Regions from separate parts of the Providencia huaxiensis genome, predicted to be linked through region 3. Evidence: predicted binding sites of a transcription regulator. Region 3 holds the regulator's gene; each other region holds the start of a gene.

The links. The regulator Fur, encoded in region 3, represses iron uptake genes when iron is present. The targets are predictions, from matches to a motif close to ATAATAATGAGAACNACTATCAA.
Region 1: the regulator Fur is predicted to act here: its motif matches at 2,515-2,537, upstream of feoA (ferrous iron transporter A).
Region 2: the regulator Fur is predicted to act here: its motif matches at 1,628-1,650, upstream of sodA (superoxide dismutase [Mn]).
Region 4: the regulator Fur is predicted to act here: its motif matches at 1,174-1,196, upstream of ftnA (non-heme ferritin).

What each region holds. Positions count from the first base shown of each region.
Region 1 is NZ_CP031123.2:4,067,785-4,072,797, reverse strand. Features, by position in the region: gene CYG50_RS20605 (Tex family protein) at 1-2,295, shown strand, start outside; gene feoA (ferrous iron transporter A) at 2,637-2,867, shown strand; gene feoB (Fe(2+) transporter permease subunit FeoB) at 2,898-5,013, shown strand, end outside.
Region 2 is NZ_CP031123.2:3,874,541-3,879,553, forward strand. Features, by position in the region: gene acs (acetate--CoA ligase) at 1-1,351, opposite strand, end outside; gene sodA (superoxide dismutase [Mn]) at 1,769-2,395, shown strand; gene yiiM (6-hydroxyaminopurine reductase) at 2,533-3,210, shown strand; gene CYG50_RS19710 (ATP-binding cassette domain-containing protein) at 3,302-4,936, opposite strand; gene CYG50_RS19715 (ABC transporter ATP-binding protein) at 4,929-5,013, opposite strand, start outside.
Region 3 is NZ_CP031123.2:710,983-715,995, forward strand. Features, by position in the region: gene chiP (chitoporin ChiP) at 1-138, shown strand, start outside; gene CYG50_RS04665 (bactofilin family protein) at 305-838, opposite strand; gene fur (ferric iron uptake transcriptional regulator) at 1,473-1,922, opposite strand; gene fldA (flavodoxin FldA) at 2,192-2,719, opposite strand; gene ybfE (LexA regulated protein) at 2,874-3,167, opposite strand; gene CYG50_RS04685 (type I secretion system permease/ATPase) at 3,337-5,013, opposite strand, start outside.
Region 4 is NZ_CP031123.2:1,711,214-1,716,226, reverse strand. Features, by position in the region: gene CYG50_RS09590 (YoaH family protein) at 1-178, shown strand, start outside; gene yebF (protein YebF) at 359-724, shown strand; gene CYG50_RS09580 (DNA polymerase III subunit theta) at 803-1,033, opposite strand; gene ftnA (non-heme ferritin) at 1,324-1,827, shown strand; gene copC (copper homeostasis periplasmic binding protein CopC) at 2,058-2,444, shown strand; gene copD (copper homeostasis membrane protein CopD) at 2,446-3,342, shown strand; gene CYG50_RS09560 (DUF2511 domain-containing protein) at 3,407-3,754, shown strand; gene CYG50_RS09550 (DUF1480 family protein) at 4,195-4,428, opposite strand; gene CYG50_RS09545 (PqiB family protein) at 4,577-5,013, opposite strand, start outside.

The DNA.
Region 1 (5,013 bases), 1.2 Mb from region 3:
CTGCAAGCCCAGCCGAAACAAGTTTTTTCTGCCATCACGCTATTAGATGAAGGAAATACTGTCCCGTTTATTGCGCGTTACCGTAAAGAGGTTACCGGTGGGTTGGACGATACTCAGCTTCGCCAGCTAGAAAGCCGTTTAGGGTACTTGCGCGAATTGAATGACCGTAAGCAAACCATCCTCAAGTCGATAGAAGAACAAGGTAAATTGACACCAGAGCTTGCCTCCGCTATCAACACAACGCTCAATAAAACCGAACTTGAAGACCTGTATCTTCCTTATAAACCAAAACGTCGCACCCGCGGGCAAATCGCTATTGAAGCAGGGCTCGAGCCTTTAGCGGATACCCTGTGGAATGACCCAAGCCAGTCACCTGATGAACTCGCAAAAACCTATATCGATGCAGATAAAGGTGTGGCGGATGTTAAAGCCGCTTTAGATGGTGCTCGCTATATCCTTATGGAGCGTTTCGCCGAAGATGCAACTCTTTTAGCGAAAGTTCGCGACTATATTTGGAAAAATGCCCACCTTGTTTCTGTTGTTGCTGAAGGTAAGCAAGAAGAAGGGGTAAAATTTAGTGACTACTTTGAACATCACGAACCCGTTGCTCAGGTTCCTTCTCACCGAGCCCTTGCAATGTTCCGTGGTCGTAACGAAGGGATTTTACAGCTTTCATTAAACTGCGACCCTCAGTTTGATGAACCACCAAAAGAAAGTTACTGCGAAGAAATTATCACCCGCCATTTAGATATTCGTTTAAATAATGCTCCTGCTGACCAATGGCGTAAAGCCGTGATCAGCTGGACATGGCGTGTCAAAGTATTACTGCACTTAGAAACAGAAGTCATGAGCTCACTGCGCGAAAAAGCTGAAGAGGAAGCTATTAACGTGTTTGCTCGTAACCTCAGTGACTTACTGATGGCGGCTCCAGCGGGAATGCGTGCCACCATGGGCTTAGACCCTGGCTTGCGTACTGGCGTGAAAGTTGCTGTCGTGGATGCAACAGGTAAATTAATTGCAACGGATACGATTTATCCACATACCGGACAAGCCGCAAAAGCGGCAACCATCGTTGCGGCACTTTGCCAAAAACATAACGTCGAATTAGTGGCGATTGGTAACGGTACAGCTTCTCGTGAAACGGAACGTTTCTTTGCTGAAGTCCAAAAACAGTACCCTGAAGTCACTGCTCAGAAAGTTATTGTCAGCGAAGCTGGCGCTTCTGTTTATTCCGCTTCTGAACTTGCGGCTTTGGAATTCCCAAGCTTAGATGTGTCTTTACGTGGTGCCGTATCTATTGCTCGTCGCCTACAAGACCCGTTGGCTGAATTAGTGAAAATTGACCCTAAATCCATTGGGGTTGGCCAATATCAGCATGATGTCAGCCAAACACAATTAGCGCGTAAACTCGATGCAGTTGTCGAAGACTGTGTAAACTCCGTTGGTGTTGACTTAAATACCGCTTCCGTTGCCTTACTGACTCGCGTTGCCGGTTTAAGCAAAATGATTGCGCAAAACGTGGTGGATTGGCGCGACCAGAATGGCCAATTTAGTGATAGAAAACAGTTGCTCAAAGTTGCACGCCTTGGGCCAAAAGCCTTTGAACAGTGTGCGGGCTTCTTGCGTATCACCAATGGTGAAAACCCGTTAGATGCTTCTACTGTTCACCCTGAAGCTTACCCGATTGTTGAAAAAATTCTTGAGTCTGTCCGCCAGCCACTCAAAGAAATTATGGGCAACTCACAGGTGCTTAATACCTTGAGCCCACGTGACTTTACCACTGAGCAATTCGGGGTTCCAACTGTCACCGATATCATTAAAGAACTGGAAAAACCGGGTCGTGACCCACGCCCTGAGTTTAAAACTGCCACCTTTGCCGAAGGTGTAGAAACCATGAAAGACTTGACTTCTGGCATGATCTTAGAAGGCGCAGTCACCAATGTAACCAACTTCGGCGCTTTTGTGGATATTGGTGTTCACCAAGACGGTTTAGTTCATATTTCTTCACTTTCAAATAGTTATGTCGAAGACCCACACAAGGTAGTAAAAGCGGGCGACATTGTGAAAGTCAAAGTGTTAGATGTGGATATTGCACGCAAACGTATTGCGTTAACGATGCGTTTAGATGAACAAGCGGGTGATTCTAACAGTGCCCCTCGCCGTGCAGCCCCTGAACAGGACAAAAATGCGCGTAAGGCGCCTCAATCAAGAGGTAACTCACGCCAAAACAGCGCATCTTCAAGTAACAGCGCCATGAGTGATGCCCTTGCCGCGGCATTCGGTAAGAAACGTTAACTTTCTTTATGGGCATCGCAATGTACCTATTGTGATGCCCATTTCAATAAATAATGCTGTGATTGATTAGTTCAAACAATATATTGGGTATAATTCAGCCATCCCCCCTTCACTGACTCCACCATTAATTTCGCTAGCGGAACACCGTAAACTCAATGCTTCGTTGATCCATATCAAGTCAAATTGACGAAAAAAGAGGCTAAATATAACAAAAGGTGGATGATTATGATTCTCATTGTTAATTAGATTTATTTTTGTTTGGCGACTTTATTACCTGAGCAATTGCACTCTTTAACAATTGTCATCGATATCATTATTAATTAAATGATTAGGAAGACACTATGGCAATACTTCCTCAATGCAGTTACAAAATACTTGGCTTCTCTCCAGAGATTAGTCCTGCATACCGACAAAAACTGCTCTCACTTGGTTTACTTCCGGGTTCTGTCTTTAAAGTGGTGCGCTTAGCGCCTTTTGGTGATCCTGTTCAAATAGAAACTCATCGTGTCAGCTTAGTACTACGCAAAAAGGATCTTGCCCTACTCAACTTAGATGAAGCGACCACCGCTTAAGTATTTCTTTTTTTATTATTGGCAAACACTATGAAACGATTAACGATCGGCTTAATTGGTAACCCCAATGCAGGCAAAACGACCTTATTCAACCAGCTCACAGGGTCAAGGCAGCGGGTCGGTAACTGGGCGGGGGTCACTGTTGAACGAAAAGTGGGCCGCTTCCATACAGATGACCACAAAATCGAACTTGTTGACCTACCCGGCACCTATTCTCTGACCACTATTTCTGAGCAAACCTCTCTTGACGAACAAATCGCCTGCTACTTTATTTTAAGTGGTGAGGCAGACATGCTCATTAATGTTGTCGATGCGTCTAATTTAGAGCGTAACCTCTACCTGACATTGCAATTAGTCGAGTTAGGCGTTCCATGTATTGTCGCCTTGAATATGTTGGATATCGCTCAAAGCCAACATATTGATATTAATATTGCTGAATTAGAAAAACAGCTCGGCTGCCCTGTGATCCCAATGGTTTCAACTCGAGCAACTGGTATCGATAAACTGAAAAAAGCCATTGATACACATCCACAAAATAGCCAGCAAGCCCTTGTGGAATATCCAGCACAGTTATTGCAAGCTGTAGACTCACTATCTGAACAAATTTCAGCACAACAATTTAGCCACCAGCAGCGCCGCTGGTTAGCATTACAGATCCTCGAAGGGGACATATATAGCCGCCAACGCGCAGAAATATCTGAAGGACAATTGCTGGCGATACGCCAAACACTGAAAGAAGGCTTAAACGAAGAACCTGAATTACTCATTGCCGACGCACGTTATCAATCTATTGCGACCATTTGCAATGCTGCGATTAACAATAGTGCCGCTGAACCAAATCGACTAACACAATCACTGGATAAATTTATTCTGAGCCGTTGGCTCGGCGTACCTATTTTCTTGTTTGTGATGTATTTGATGTTCGTTTTAGCCATCAACATCGGTGGCGCCTTACAACCCTTCTTTGAAGGTGCGTCAGAAGCGATATTTATTCATGGTATTCAGTGGGTTGGTGCCTACTTTAGCTTCCCTGATTGGCTAACTATTTTCCTTGCCCAAGGTGTTGGTGGCGGTATTAACACGGTTTTACCGTTAGTGCCACAAATTGGGATGATGTATCTGTTTCTTTCAATACTGGAAGATTCTGGCTATATGGCGCGAGCCGCTTTCGTGATGGACCGCCTCATGCAAGCCTTAGGTTTACCGGGTAAATCTTTCGTGCCTTTGATTGTCGGTTTTGGCTGTAACGTACCGTCAATTATGGGTGCACGCACGCTCGACGCACCGCGCGAAAGGCTAATTACGGTCTTAATGGCACCATTTATGTCTTGTGGTGCAAGATTGGCTATTTTCGCCGTTTTTGCTGCCGCTTTCTTCGGCAAAAATGGGGCGAGCGTGGTCTTTTCACTCTATATTTTAGGGATTGTTGTCGCTATCTTAACTGGGTTACTACTAAAACATACTCTAATGCGTGGCGAAGCCTCTCCGTTTATCATGGAACTTCCGGTTTACCATGTGCCACATATCAAAACACTGCTGATTCAAACATGGCAGCGCCTAAAAGGCTTCGTGGTACGTGCAGGTAAAGTCATCATCGTTGCCAGTATCTTTATTGGCGCATTAAATAGCTTCTCTTTCTCTGGTAAACCTGTTGATAATATAAATGATTCCGCACTGGCTTCTGTCAGTAAAGTGATAACCCCTGCTTTACAGCCTATCGGTGTTCATGCAGATAACTGGCAAGCAACTGTTGGGTTGATTACCGGAGCGATGGCCAAAGAAGTGGTAGTGGGAACACTAAATACCCTGTATACCGCTGAAGCCATTACTTCTGAGCCGTTCGATGCAGAATCTTTCAATTTATGGGAAGAACTGGGAGATGCGGTTTCTGAAACTTGGGATAGCTTAAAAGAGACCTTTACCTTAAGCGCGTTATCGAACCCTATTGAAGCCAGTAAAGGCGATGGAGAAATGGAATCCGGCTCAATGGGTACCATGGCAGCGAAATTTGGTTCAGGAATTGCAGCCTATAGCTACCTCATCTTCGTCTTACTGTATGTGCCTTGCGTCTCAGTAATGGGTGCTATTGCACGTGAAACCAATAAAAGTTGGATGAGCTTCTCCATTCTGTGGGGCTTAAATGTGG
Region 2 (5,013 bases), 1.4 Mb from region 3:
TATCAACTAACGCAGGGCGAACACCGAAGAATGGCAATGTTGCAGACCCCGGTTTTAACATAGTTGCTCCCGGGAGCGGTGTGATCATGAAACCACCCGTTTCCGTTTGCCACCAGGTATCAACCACTGGACAACGGCTATTACCAATTTTTTTATAGAACCATTCCCAAGCTTCAGGGTTAATGGGTTCCCCCACGGAGCCGAGAATTCGTAATGAGCTGCGGTCAGTACCTTCAATGGCTTTATCGCCTTCAGCCATTAATGCGCGGATGGCGGTTGGCGCAGTATAAAGGATATTGACTTGGTGTTTATCAACCACCTGGCTCATTCGGTTAACTGATGGGTAATTAGGTACCCCTTCGAACATTAATGTTTTAGCGCCATTGGATAATGGCCCATATAACAAATAACTATGGCCTGTTACCCAGCCGACATCAGCAGTACACCAATAGACTTCACCCGGATGGTAGTCGAAGGTGTACTTGAATGTCAGTGTGGCATAAACCAAATAACCGCCAGTGGTATGCAGAACGCCTTTTGGCTTACCTGTAGAACCCGAGGTGTACAGGATAAAGAGCGGGTCTTCTGCGTTGATTTCTTCAGGAGGGCAGTCTGCACTGACCCCTTTGATGACGTCGTGCCACCAGAGATCACGGCCTTCTACCCAGCTCGGTGCGTTACCTGTGCGTTGGTAAACAATCACATGAGAAACCGTAGTGACTTGCGGATTAGCGAGTGCGTCATCCACATTTTTCTTTAATGGAATTGCACGGCCGGCACGTAAGCCTTCATCTGCGGTGATGATGAGCTTCGCTTTACAGTCAATAACGCGACCAGAGACTGCTTCAGGGGAGAAACCAGCAAAAATGACCGTATGTATCGCGCCAATACGGGCACAGGCTAGCATCGCGACAGCTGCTTCAACAACCATAGGCATGTAAATGGCGACAACATCGCCTTTACGAATACCTTGTTGTTTCAGGACATTAGCAAACTGACATACATCATGGTGCAGTTCGCGGTAAGTAACATTTTTTGACGATAAAGGGTCATCGCCTTCCCAAATAATCGCTGTTTGGTCACCTTTTTCAGCCAGATGGCGATCTAAACAGTTAGCACTTAAATTTAATGTACCGTCTTCAAACCAGCGGATATCAATATGGCCGGGGTCGAAAGAGGTGTTCTTGACACGAGTGTAAGGTTTAATCCAATCAACGATTTTTCCTTTTTCGACCCAAAATCCTTCAGGGTCTTGAATCGAGCGTTGGTACTCATCGTTATACTGTTGTTCGTTTATCAGGGCATTTTTTGCAATTTCAGCAGGAACGGGATGTTTAGTTATTTGAGTCATATTATTATCTCCTTGCAGATGTTAATACTATGTCAAAAAATGGTTAACTAAAGCACGAATTTTAAATTTGTTTTTCTTTTGCGCGGAAGATCACGTATTAATTGTAATGAGATTTGCAGGATTATCATTTGATGCTAAATATCAAATTAAAATATAACACTAAAAATATAACAAAAGGTAGATTTAAAGAAAAATAAAAGGTGGGGTTATTGGTATTAGTTACTGAATAAACGAGCTCTCATAGCGAATATAAATATCCATATGTTTACTGTGGGTTTGATAATGATTTTCATTAACAGTAAAATAACTATAATAGATAGTAATTCACAAGGTGCGAAGTTACGCAAGTGTTTACCCTATGAGCCTTGTGGTAAAAATGAGAAACATAGCGGTATTTACGTCACTGGAGACAATAATATGAGTTATACATTACCTGCTTTACCTTATGCTTATGATGCATTGGAACCACACTTTGACAAGCAAACCATGGAAATCCACCATACTAAGCATCATCAAACCTATGTGACTAACACCAATACAGCGTTAGAAAAACTGCCTGAATTAGCGGGTTTAGATATCGATGTTCTGATCCAAAAATTAGACCAAATCCCTGCTGATCAACGCACGTTTGTCCGTAATAACGCGGGTGGACATTCAAATCACAGCATGTTCTGGAAAGGTTTGAAATTAAATACTGAATTAAAAGGCGAACTGAAAGCTGCGATTGAACGTGATTTCGGTAGCGTTGATGCATTTAAAGAACTGTTTGAAAAAGCCGCTGCAACCCGTTTCGGTTCTGGCTGGGCGTGGCTGGTTCTGAAAGATGACGGTAAATTAGCTGTTGTTTCAACAGCGAACCAAGACAACCCATTAATGGGTGAGGCTATTTCAGGCGCATCTGGTTACCCAATCATCGGTTTAGATGTATGGGAACACGCTTATTATCTGAAATTCCAAAACCGCCGCCCTGATTATATTAAAGCATTCTGGTCAGTTGTGAACTGGGATGAAGCTGCGGCACGTTTTGCAGCAAAAGCTAAATAATTTTATAAGATAATTTATTTACCATAAGCGTAGCGTTAATGCTGCGCTTTTTTATTTATACCCCACCCGATTGTTATCTCTATTGGCATTCTTTATGATGAAGGTTCCGTTACCAATTTATGTGGAGAGCGCCGCCCATGTTATTCCTACCCCAAGTCTTTATCGGTAAAGTCCAAGCAACACAGTCCTGTGGGCACAGTGCTATTCATAAGCAGGCTGCCGATGGGTTATTGATGTTAGGGCAATTAGGGCTTGAGGGGGATGAACAAGCTGAAAAACGCTTTCATGGCGGGCCTGATAGAGCTCTTTGCCATTATCCACGTGACCATTATGACTTTTGGGCTAGTGCGTATCCAGATTTAGCGGATTTATTTATTGCCTCCGCATTTGGAGAAAATATATCAACGCTGGGTATGACAGAAGAAAACGTATTTATTGGGGATATTTTTGCTTGGGGTGATGCGCGTATTCAGGTCACGCAACCTCGTTCCCCTTGTTATAAGCTCAATGGGTTAACGGGAATTGAAAATTTTGCACAGATGATGCAAGACAATGGGCGCTGTGGTTGGCTGTACCGTGTGATAAAAACAGGTAATGTTAGTGAAAATGCGCCATTAACATTATTGAGCCGCAATAGTGATATCTCGGTACAAGAAGCCATTATGATTGCATTTCACGCCCCTTATGATGAAGAGTTATATCAGCGCCTTTTAAGCGCAGCAGGGTTATCTGCAAGTTGGAGCTTAACCATGCAAAACCGTTTAGATAACCACCGAATTGAAGAGTTTAAGCACCGTCTGTTTGGTAAGCGTTAATCACCAGTGAAAAGCCATTGTGCGCTTATAGCAAAGGGAGTATTTAGCCATAAGCGCTTGCTAGCAATATAACGTGCGATACTAAGAATGCCTATGTCTTAGGCGTTTGTTGTATAAACTGTTGGTACCACGGGATATTCGCCATTAATTCGGGATGTGTCCCCTGAGCGATCACGTTCCCGTTCTCCATATACACAATAGAGTCTGCTTGGCGTGCAAGATTGGGCAGGTGGGTGACGATGACCCGTGTTTGCTGTTTGGCTTGAGTTATAAGGTCAATCACTGAGGCGGTATTGACGTTATCAAGGCTTGCCGTTGGTTCATCCATTAAAATGATGTCAGGGTGCTGTAGCATTAGCCTCGCAATACACAGTCGTTGCCTTTGGCCGCCAGAAAGTTGCATACCACCGGCACCAACCTCTTTCTCTAAGAACTCATGATTGGCTGTAAAATTAAGTTGTGTCAGTAATGTGCTGATAGCCCGGTCATCAATATTATCATCATCAAGTATCAAGTTTTGGCGTACGCTACCGTAAAATAAACGGCTGTCTTGTAGTAAGATCCCCCGGCTAGCGCACAACACTGCTTGTGATAGGGTTTTAATATTTTGACTACCATAATTCACACAGCCCTGTGTTGGGTCTTGTAAGCGAGCAAGCAAGCCTAATAATGTACTTTTCCCTGCTCCTGATGGGCCTACAATGACAGTAAGCGTATGTTCCTTAAAAGTAAGGTTTATATTTTGCAGAATGCATTTTTTATTATCACTGTAAAATGATAATTGTTCACAGCTAACGCTATTGATGGTGGGCGCTGATGTACGATAAGGAAACACCAACACTGGAGTCTGCAAGGCTTTCTCGATTTGTTGAACTGCTTTTTTCATCTGTCTAATTGATTGGTCTAAATGAGAAAGCAGCCACATAGGTTCAATTAAGCGAGCTAATAAAACTAACCCTGCTAGCCACATATTTAGTGGCATCTTTGCATGATCAACTAAATAAATACAGAATCCAAAGAGCGTAATAAACGCAGTTTGCACCATCAATGAAAATAATAAGTGAAATGGCAAACTTCTTCGTTGTAGTTGTTTTTGAGTTTGATATTGGGACGCTAAGGCAAGTTTAGGGTGCAGTTGCTCATGGTGAGCACTTGAGCGACGAATTAATGGCTGGTGGAGGGCATATTGGTTGAGTGCACTCACTGCTTGTTGTTCTGACTCATGAACGGCTTGCTCAAAAAAAGCAACTTTAGTGGCGGAAAAACGTAAGGATATTAATAAAATACTGATTATAAATAGTAAAATGGCACCAAAACTACTTTGATAAATTAAAGCACCAATCACGATAGTGCAGGGTGTTACTAACCCACTGATAATTGGGTGTAATAAATGTGCGGGCACAGACATAACTTGTGAAACAGGCCCTGAAATTAGCTGATTACTGTTTGATATGGGTTGTAATGAAAGCGGCAGATGGCGAATAAGTGCCGTGGCAAGATAACGCATCACTAATCCCCCAGCAAAATAGCCTTTTTGAGTGGCGATAAATGTTACGGCTAATGCAGATAAACTAGAAAGAGCGAAAAGGGTTAATGGTACTGTGGTATGAAGGTGCCAATCTAAAATAACAACAAATAAAAATAACCCGCTAACGCCCTCTAAAACAGCGCTTAGCGTCATCCAAAATATGGCATTACGTACTGTGTACAATAAACGCTTAAGCACAGTCATCCTCCAGAGCGCGTAAAAGTTGCTGATAGGGTTCTGACTGCATTGAAAGTTGTTGATGCGAGCCTTGTGCG
Region 3 (5,013 bases):
GATACGTTGTTTAAACTGCATTTTACCAAATATGATAACCATACAGATATTCCGAGCTATGGCGGTGGTTACGGAAATATCTTCCAAGATGAAAAAGATATTAAATTTATGGTGATGATGCCATTTACTGTATTTTAAAGTATAAAACATTTTAGTCACAATGACTGCTATAGGGGAAACCATGGCAGTCATTAAAGGGTATTACCTTATATTTTTAATAATGAATGAGATATTAGCGTAAGGATAAATGCCTATATTAAAGCTTAAAAATAAGGTGAGTATTTTCACCTTATTTTTATTGTAATTATAAAGATGCATTATTTACACTTTCATTGAGTATGAAAGTGTCTTGTTTTAGTTTATCTTTTAATACGGTAACTTTTTCTGAATGATGAGCTGGGTTTTTAACTTGTGCTTGACCAGATAAAATCCCACCTTTTTTAATTGATAAACTGCTGTAATGGATCGTGCCGTGGATTTCTCCATTATTTTCAATACAAATAGTATCAGAGTGGCATTCACCTTCAATTCGCCCATTTACCACCAGTTCTTTGCAGGTGATATTTCCTGTCACTTGGCCGTTTAACATGACTTTAACCATATTATCTTTTCCAGTTATATTCCCAATGACTTTTCCGTAGATATGCACTTGCTCATTAGAGGTAATATTTCCTTCAAAAATAACGTCCCTAGAGATAATCGTATTCGATTTTTCTTCACTAATAGTTGGAGTTGATAGTGTGACTTGTTCTTCTATCTTTATGGTCACTTCAGGCTCACTACTTATCGAAGGGGGCGTTGCTGTAGGTGCGGGCTTGTTTTGTCTTTTGGTGAACATTTTACTTACCTTTTTTTGATTGAAGTATACGATCAAGAACAGTATTGATAATGCAAACGAAAATAAGGCGATAGTTAAATAGCTAAAAAACCACCCTATTAAAGTAAGAAACCAGAAGAAAAAACTTGTATTGAGAAAAAGATATGTTTTTTTCATCAGTTAATCTCTTACAAATTACTAAAGTACTAAATAAGTTTAGTCAATAAATGTAATTACACATTTAAATTGTACGTTAACGTTATGGCTACATTTGAATCATTAACTCTCTAATCTAGAGTTAAAATTATAGTAAGGTAATAAAATAATTTTATATAGTATGAAACCCTAGAAATCATCTATAATATTATTTATATACTACTTTGATATGTAAGTGTAATTCTAGATAATAGAATATATTCATCGGTGAAATAATATAAAGGTTTTGATTTGAATTGCAACTATTATAGTTTCTAGGGGAAATTTTTACTAACTAAAAATTTTAGTGATAAATAGTTAAATTTAAGTTATTCACCAGAAATTATCACTAATCGATTGAAAAAATATCGATACTTAAAATAAAAAACCCTGATAAAGTTTATTATCAGGGTTTTGGTATTTTTAACCATTACGCTTTATCAACGATGGTTGAATACTATTACTCTTTTGCTTCGTGTGCGTCAGCATTATCACGGCAATCACCGTCTGCGCAATGACCATATAGATATAAACTATGGTTAGATAGTTTAATGCCATGGCGAGCAGCGATATTTTTTTGGCGAGTTTCAATGGATTCGTCAGTAAACTCAATCACTTTTCCACAATCTAAACAGATTAAATGGTCATGGTGATGTTGCTGAGTTAACTCGAATACAGATTTACCCCCCTCGAAGTTGTGACGGGTTACGATACCAGCATCATCAAATTGGTTTAACACGCGGTATACGGTTGCTAACCCGATCTCTTCACCCATATCGATCAGCTTTTTATAGAGATCTTCCGCACTGACGTGGTGGCACTCAGGCTCTTGAAGTACTTCCAAAATTTTTAATCTTGGAAGAGTGACTTTGAGTCCAGCATTTTTCAATGCTTTATTGTTGTCTGTCATGCGGGTTTGTCCTGTATCTTAAATCATAAATTTAACAATAATGAGACATTTTTAACATCAATACAGTTGTCTTCTAAACTGATTTACAATTATAGGCATGGAAAATAAAAATAGAAACCATGCATTGTCTCATTATTTTGATAATCTCTTGAGAACCTATCCTATTAGGATACCTTATCGGTTATTTTAGTTCACACCACTGGTTTAGGTGATTCATTTTGTGCAAAACAGTGGTGCAATCTATGGGTAAGGGTTCTTTATATGAACTATTAGCCTAAAATTTCAGCTAAAGACATTTCTTCAGAGATTTGTTTTACCCATGCATCAACACGTTCATCTGTTAGCTCAGGTTGACGATCTTCATCAATAGCTAAACCAATAAAGTGGTTGTCATCTGCCATGCCTTTGGATACTTCAAAGTGATAACCTTCTGTTGGCCAATGGCCAACAATAACAGCACCACGAGGTTCGATAATATCGCGGATCGTACCCATAGCATCACAGAAATATTCAGCGTAGTCTTCTTGGTCTCCACAACCAAATAAGGCGACAAGTTTACCTTCGAAATCAATTTCTTCGAGAGTAGGGAAGAAATCATCCCAATCACATTGGGCTTCACCATAATACCAAGTTGGAATACCGAGAAGTAGAATGTCAAAAGCTTCAATATCTTCTTTGCTACATTTTGCGATATCGTGAACTTCTGCTACATCTTTGCCTAATCTTTCTTGGATCATTTTGGCAATATTTTCTGTGTTACCTGTGTCACTTCCGAAGAAAATGCCTATGACTGCCATAAAGTGATTAACCTCTTGTTTTTCTAAGAGAGCTAGAGGCGATAATTTGCCTTCTAGAGCCCATTTAGAACGAAAATAGATAGAATATTACGCCTTATTCTGGCGAAAAAATGTTGCTAAGTCTGTCAAATTTGTGTGATTTATCAAGATAACGTTATTTGAGTATTGATGTATCGACATGCTCAAGTTGTGACATTAAAATTTCTTCGATCAATTCACTACGGCTTATATTTTTATCTTCAGCTAACTGATTCAATACCGCGACAGCTTCTTCGTTCAGCTTCAATTCAACCCTGCGCAATCCCTTCACTTTATCTCGTTTCAGTTGGTTGCGTTTGTTGATCCTTAATTGTTCATCCCGTGATAGCGGGCTTGTTTTAGGTCGCCCAGGCCTTCGTTCCTCAGCGAACAAATCTAGCGTAGTTCGATCTGTTTGTTCTTTTGCCATGTTTATAACTGCTAAAAGGGTGTGCCAGTAATTCAGCGCGCCATGATACCCTAGCTAATTCCCTTGTGCTATAGCTTCATCTATGATGATTTGGTTTAATTGGTTGTAAAGTGAGCACTTTTAGTAAAAAAGCACCACTTGTTATAGGCGTGATGCTTTTTTATACGCGTTATTGTGTTTGTTGGTACCATAAATTGGCGTATAAGCCATTTGATTTGAGTAAGTTTTCATGTGAATTCATTTCGTGTACTTCTCCTTGGCAAATCACACATATCCTATCTGCGTGCATAATCGTATTTAACCGATGCGCAATACTAATAACGGTTCTTCCTTGAGTAATTAATGGCATGTTTTCCATAATGGCGGCTTCTGATTCATAATCGAGTGCGGAAGTAGCTTCATCGAGAATTAAAATATCGGGTTCGGTGAGCAAAGCACGCGCAAGCGCAATTCGTTGACGTTGACCGCCTGAAAGGTTTAAGCCTTTTTCTGATAAGGGGTAACTAAAATTATCAGGTAATGACATTATAAAGTCATAAGCGCCAGCCAATTTTGCAGCGTGAATAACTTGTTCATCAGTCGCTTGTGGATGACTTAATCGAATGTTATCAGCGATAGAGCCGACGAATAAGGTACTTTCTTGTAATACGACGCTCATTTTTCGGCGTAATGAAACGGTATCTGCAACCGCGAGATCCATACCATCAACAATAACTTGCCCGTGCTGTGGGACATAAAGTCGTTGTAATAATTTTGTTAGGGTACTTTTCCCGGAACCTGAGGGGCCGGTAATGCCAATAAATTCACCTGCATTAACCGTTAATGACAAATTATTGAGAACTTCGGGCGTATCAGGTTGATAACGAAAGCGAATATTTTGAAACTCGATTTTTCCGTGAATATTTGACGTATTTGCAATCCCCTTACGTTCATTTTCTACGGGCTCATCAAGAATATCTCCCACTCGACGTAATGAAATGATGGTGTGTTGGAAATCCTGCCAAACTTGGGCAAACCGCAACACAGGCTGTGTAACATGTGCACTTAGCATATTAAATGCCACTAATTCGCCAGGCGAAATCCCACCATTTAGCACCTCTTTGACACCAACCCACAAAAGGATTGCGGTAGTTATTTTGCTCACGAATGTCATTAATTGAGAGGCCACCTCACTGCGCATTGAAACTTTAAAGCTTTGAGTTAGCTGTTTACTAAATATTTTTTTCCAGCGTTGGTTAAAGTACTTTTCTGTTGCTGTCGTTTTTATGGTTTCAATCCCAGTAATACTTTCAGTGAGAAATGTGAGACCATTTTCATCGGCTTGATAGGATTTTTCAGTTTGTTGGCGAATAATTGGGCCTAGGACCATCCATAAAACAAAGAATACCCCCATAGAGCCTAATAAAATCCAAGTCATCAAACTACTGTAGGAAAATAAAACCGCGACAAAAAGAATGACAAAGATAAAGTCTATAAATAGCATCAGAGTTGAACCCGTTAAGAATTGCCTTATATGGGCTAATTCACGGATCCTTGCGATAATTTTACCGGTTGGTCTTAGCTTAAAATAATTTAGAGGTAAGGCCATTAAATGGCGATAAATTTTGCCTGATAATTCAGCGCTGATCTGGCTGCTACTATGACTAAAAATTTTATTACGAATAAAGCCATATATCGGCTCTGCAACAGCAATGGCAAAAATTGCCAATGCAATGACATGCAAATTTGAGAGGCTGCGTCCAACTAACACTTTGTCGATTAAATTTTGAAATAATAAAGGGCTAATTAAGGCAAAAAGCTGAATAATGGCAGAGAGAATAAAAATATTTCGTAATTTAACGTGTTG
Region 4 (5,013 bases), 1.0 Mb from region 3:
GTTTTCTGGTATGCCAGCACTTAATCACCAAGAACAGCAAGAAGCAGTTGAAAAAATTCATCAATTGATGGCGGAAGGGATGAGTAGTGGTGAGGCAATTGCATTAGTTGCTCAAGAAATTAGAGAAAAGCACCAAGGTAAAGAGCAGATCCATGTTCGTTTTGATGATGAAAATTAATAATCCGTAAACATACTATTAACATCCATACATAAACCTGATAGATTAATATTAGTTAAGTCATTCTATTTATCAATGAAGACTAGGTAATAACCAGAAGATAACTGGTATCTAATAGGCTGAAATAAGCCGCTAAACTAATCAAAAGTCTTTACCTATTAATAGGTATCGGAGGATGGTATGGAAGCGAATCAAAAAATTGCTGTAGTTTTAGGTGCTTGTGCGCTGGTTTTTAGCTCTTTTGCGTTAAGCGCAAATAGTGAAGAAGGTAAAGCTGCACCTTTCGTCAGTTGTGGTACGTTAACTGAGCCACAAATTGCAGCGCAAGTGAAAAGCGATTTTATGCATAATCGTTTACCTCGCTGGACGGACGAAAAAGCGGCTTTAGGCAAGAAAGCGGTTGCATGGGTCAATGATAGTGAAGTCACTAAAACCGAAACAGGTTACAGGGTACCGCTAGTTGTTCGTGGTGCAAAATCTGACTTACATTATTCAGTTGCGGTAGACTGCCAAAATAACACCGTGACATATAATACGACGAAATAAATTTTTTAATCTTAAGAATCAAGGGGTAACCATTCAGGTTATCCCTTTTTTGCATCATTTTTTTGTGTGCTCGTGGGGCTAGCGATTTCGCGGCTCATAAGGCATACGTGCAAAATTCTGTGATAGCTGGCGGTAGTATACGAGTCGCTCCCTGAAGTATTCCCTTAAGTGTTCAGGTTGTTCTCGCTCGACAGCTTCAGCGATGATGGCAATATTATAGCGCTCTTTAAATGCAACACCGGAAGCCAAAAGGTCGACATTGACCTTATCCATTTCATCTTTAGGCAATAAAGCAAGATTGTGACTCATATTTGATCTCTACGGTTAAATTCATCCCTTATTATTGTAACTGGATAATGAGAAAAAATCTCAATACATTAATTGGAATAATGAAAAATAAGGGTTAAATTTATCCATTTATATATTTAGTTATTAAGAAAAAACAGGAAAAGATAATGAGATTGATTATTATTGTTTTTAACAAAAGTTATTAATTATCAGTAAATTGGATTTTTTTGTTTTAAGATTGTTTTAGGGTTTTAATTATTGTAATACTGTGCATAATATACTCATCAATGATTAACCGATAAGGCATAAATATGTTAACTACAGATATGGTCAAAAAATTAAACGAGCAATTAAACCTTGAATTTTACTCTGCAAACCTTTATTTGCAAATGAGTGCTTGGTGTAGTGACAAAGGCTATGAAGGCGCTGCTGCGTTCTTAAAAGCACACTCTCAAGAAGAAATGGAACATATGCAGCGTTTATTTGATTATCTTAGTGACACAGGTGCATTGCCACTGTTAGGGCAAATTGCAGCGCCACCAGTTGATTTCAAATCAATTAGCGATGTATTCAACCAAACGTACGAACATGAGCAATTAATCACCCGTGAAATTAATAAATTGGCTCATTTAGCAATGACAACACAAGATTATTCTACATTTAACTTCTTACAATGGTATGTTGCAGAGCAACATGAAGAAGAGAAATTATTTAAATCAGTTCTGGATAAACTGGATATGGTGGGTGAGTCTGGTAAAGCACTCTTCTTGCTAGATAAAGACTTAAAAAACCTGTCAGCAGCAACACATGTTTAATCGAAACACCAGTAAATAGAAACATCGTTTTTATTTCAACTTGATATAAAGCTCCCTAGACTTATGGACATGAATACGGTAATTCAATGTTCATAAGTCTTTTTCTTTTCATTTTGTGTGAAAACTCACAGGATAGGGCGATAAAACCCATTTTTAAGCGGTAAAATGGTTTGTTTTCCGTATAATGATTGGCAATTATTCTAAATTCACCTGCAAATTAAGAGGTTACTATGCCAATTAACCCTATTAAATCTTCATGGCGCAAACTCAGCGCAGTTGCCGTTCTTTTTTTAGGAATGTCTTTCCAGCAAGCATTTGCACATGCGCATTTAAAAGACCAGCTTCCTGCTGAAGGTACAGCAGTAGAACAAGCGCCAGAGTCTATCTCATTAAGCTTTTCTGAAGGTATCGAAGTTAATTTCACTAAAGTCAGTATTATTGGGCCTGAAAATAAAATTGTGAAAACGGGTAAAGCAATATTAGACCCAAGTAACGATACAAAAGTGATCGTTCCTGTTGAAGACAAGCTCATTGCTGGGAAATATGATGTTAATTGGAGCGTTGTTTCTGTCGATGGACACAAAACAAAAGGAACGTATAGCTTTACAGTGAAATAATATGTCACTAGAAGCTTTTTACACACTTATTCGCTTTGTTCATTTTATCGCTGCAATATTGATGTGCGGAATGTCAATATTTGCAGTGGTGCTTAGTCGCGGGTCATTTAATTATTTACTAAGCCGCTATCTGAATAAAGGCATTTTCTTCTGCGCCATCGTTACAGTGTTAACGGCCTTTAGCTGGATGCTTGCGCAAGCAGGTTTGATGGGTGATGGTTGGGAAGATAGTATCGACTGGGAGATATGGCAAGGGGTATTAGGGACGTCATTTGGTCAAATATGGCGTTGGGAACTTTTGTCATCCGTTTCATTACTTTTGGTTTTATTTGTAAAACCTATCAAATTACGATTAAAGTTAATATTGCTCTTTTCGCTAATCCTACTCGGTCTGCATGCTTTTATTGGGCACTCGGCGATGCATGATGGCGCAATCGGAATGCTTCATCGTATTAATCAGTTTGTTCATCTTATTAGTTCTGCCTATTGGTTTGGTGGTTTGTGGCCTTTTTTAATTTGCATTCAATTTTTACGCAATAAAAAAGAGATGGCTGAAGGGATGGATAAACAAATTGTGAATACCATGATGCGTTTTTCGCGTTTTGGCCATATCGCCGTTGCACTGGTTATTATAACGGGGATCATCAGCGCAGTAACTCTCTTGCCAGGCTGGCCATTAAACTACTCTGGGTCAGAATACCAATCACTACTTTGGTTTAAGATCATTTTAGTGGGGGGAATGCTTTTGTTAGCTATTATCAATCGCTACTACATTGTTCCGATCATTAGGCAAAAAGGGCGGGTAAATTACCTAATCATTAACAGTTGGGTTGAGTTACTGTTAGGCACTATGGCGATCCTTTCTGTGGCGATTTTTGCAAGCTACCAACCAATCTAGCTAAACTTTTATATTTAATTGATAATATGCAACGATATCTTCAATGTTTAATAAGGTCACTACCATGAAACTTAAACTCATTATTTGCTCTCTATTATTGGGTGGAACTGTGAGTACAGCTTTTTCTGCACCGTTAACATCCGTGAGTAAAAAACAATTTGGTGCTGATTGGCCATTTACTCGTGAGGAGGTCATGTTAGAGTGCCGCCATAATGGGGCTTTGGTCGTCATTAACCCTGCCACATTAATGCAATATCCACTCAATGAAATAGCGACTGAACTGATGAATAAGAAAGAGATAAAAGCGCAGCCTATTGATGTACTACTTAAGCCTATTGATAGCGCCAAGTCAGTAGAGGAAAGAATCTTGCCGATAAAAGAAGCCGCTGAAAAATTGTGTGTGGTCAATTAAGTATATTGCCAATTAAAATTATCAGCCTATAGGAAAGTGGGGAATTAGAAAATTATCAATATTATTCAATATGTTGATTGATTGAAAGGTTTGAGTTATTGCATGCATAGGTTCAACCTATTAAACAAATAGTTCAACTTTAGAAAATTAAGAAATAAATTGTGTTAATAATATGTGAAATTATTGATAATAAACATGGTAAGAACGTGCATTGAAAGCTAGTATTAGAGTGTACTTTGTTACGTCTCAATGGCAATTTTAGCGCACGGCTCTGCCAGAGCCATTTCCCAAGGCCCGGTAATCGGAATCTACCAGGCCTCTTTTTTTGCCTATTATTTTGTTCGTTCTCATTTCATATCAGCTTATTAGTTCCTGCTCATTTATATGCTTAGCCACTCGCCTAAGCTTTAGTCACTCACCTAAGCATAGTAACAAAACGATTAAGCCAGTTTCATCACCCAATGATGATTTTCTTTGTCATAGCGATCACGGTAGAGTAAGACTGGTTTCTCATCTAAAGTTGCCGGAATACTTGTATGTTCGTCCCACCCATCAAGTTGCATGCAGAAGTCAGTATCAGAATCACATGGAATACTGACGGTATCGCTTTTGTGGGAAGCCATAATCGCATCATTAATTTCATAGGAAGATATTTTCAATTTCACAATACACATAACTGCACCTCATTTTATCCATTTTAACCATATATAATCAGCCCAACGAAGTTAAGCATAGTATAAATGGAATTAATTTCCAAAATAATTTTTATGGTGTGTGTTAGGGAAGGGTGCAATATGTGGTTAATATGCACCCTAATAGTGGTTATTTTTTAGGGATAGACGTTCCCCACGCCATGTAATCTTTAGGGGGCTCTAATTTTAGGATGAAATGCTGTTCAGGTTTAGCTTGTGGGGCTAAAGGCACTGATGGCGGTGTTGCAAGGGAGATACCACCACGCACAAACTGTTTGAACGTTCCGCTTTTGGCAACGCCACCCGTTAAGCCAAAGGAAAAATTAAAACCGGAGGATTGCCAAAACTCGGTATTGCTGCGAATAAGATATTGGTATTCCTTCCCAATACGTGTTGCAACATATACGCGATCGGAAAGCTCTCCCAAATATAGACCTGTAACGACACCGACTTCTAATCCTCTAAACAAAATAGGCGTGCCAACCTGAATGGCCCCGACATCACTAGCATCAAGGTAAATAGTTAAACCGTCGAGATAGCGCGAGTCTGTAATATTGGCGGTTTGTA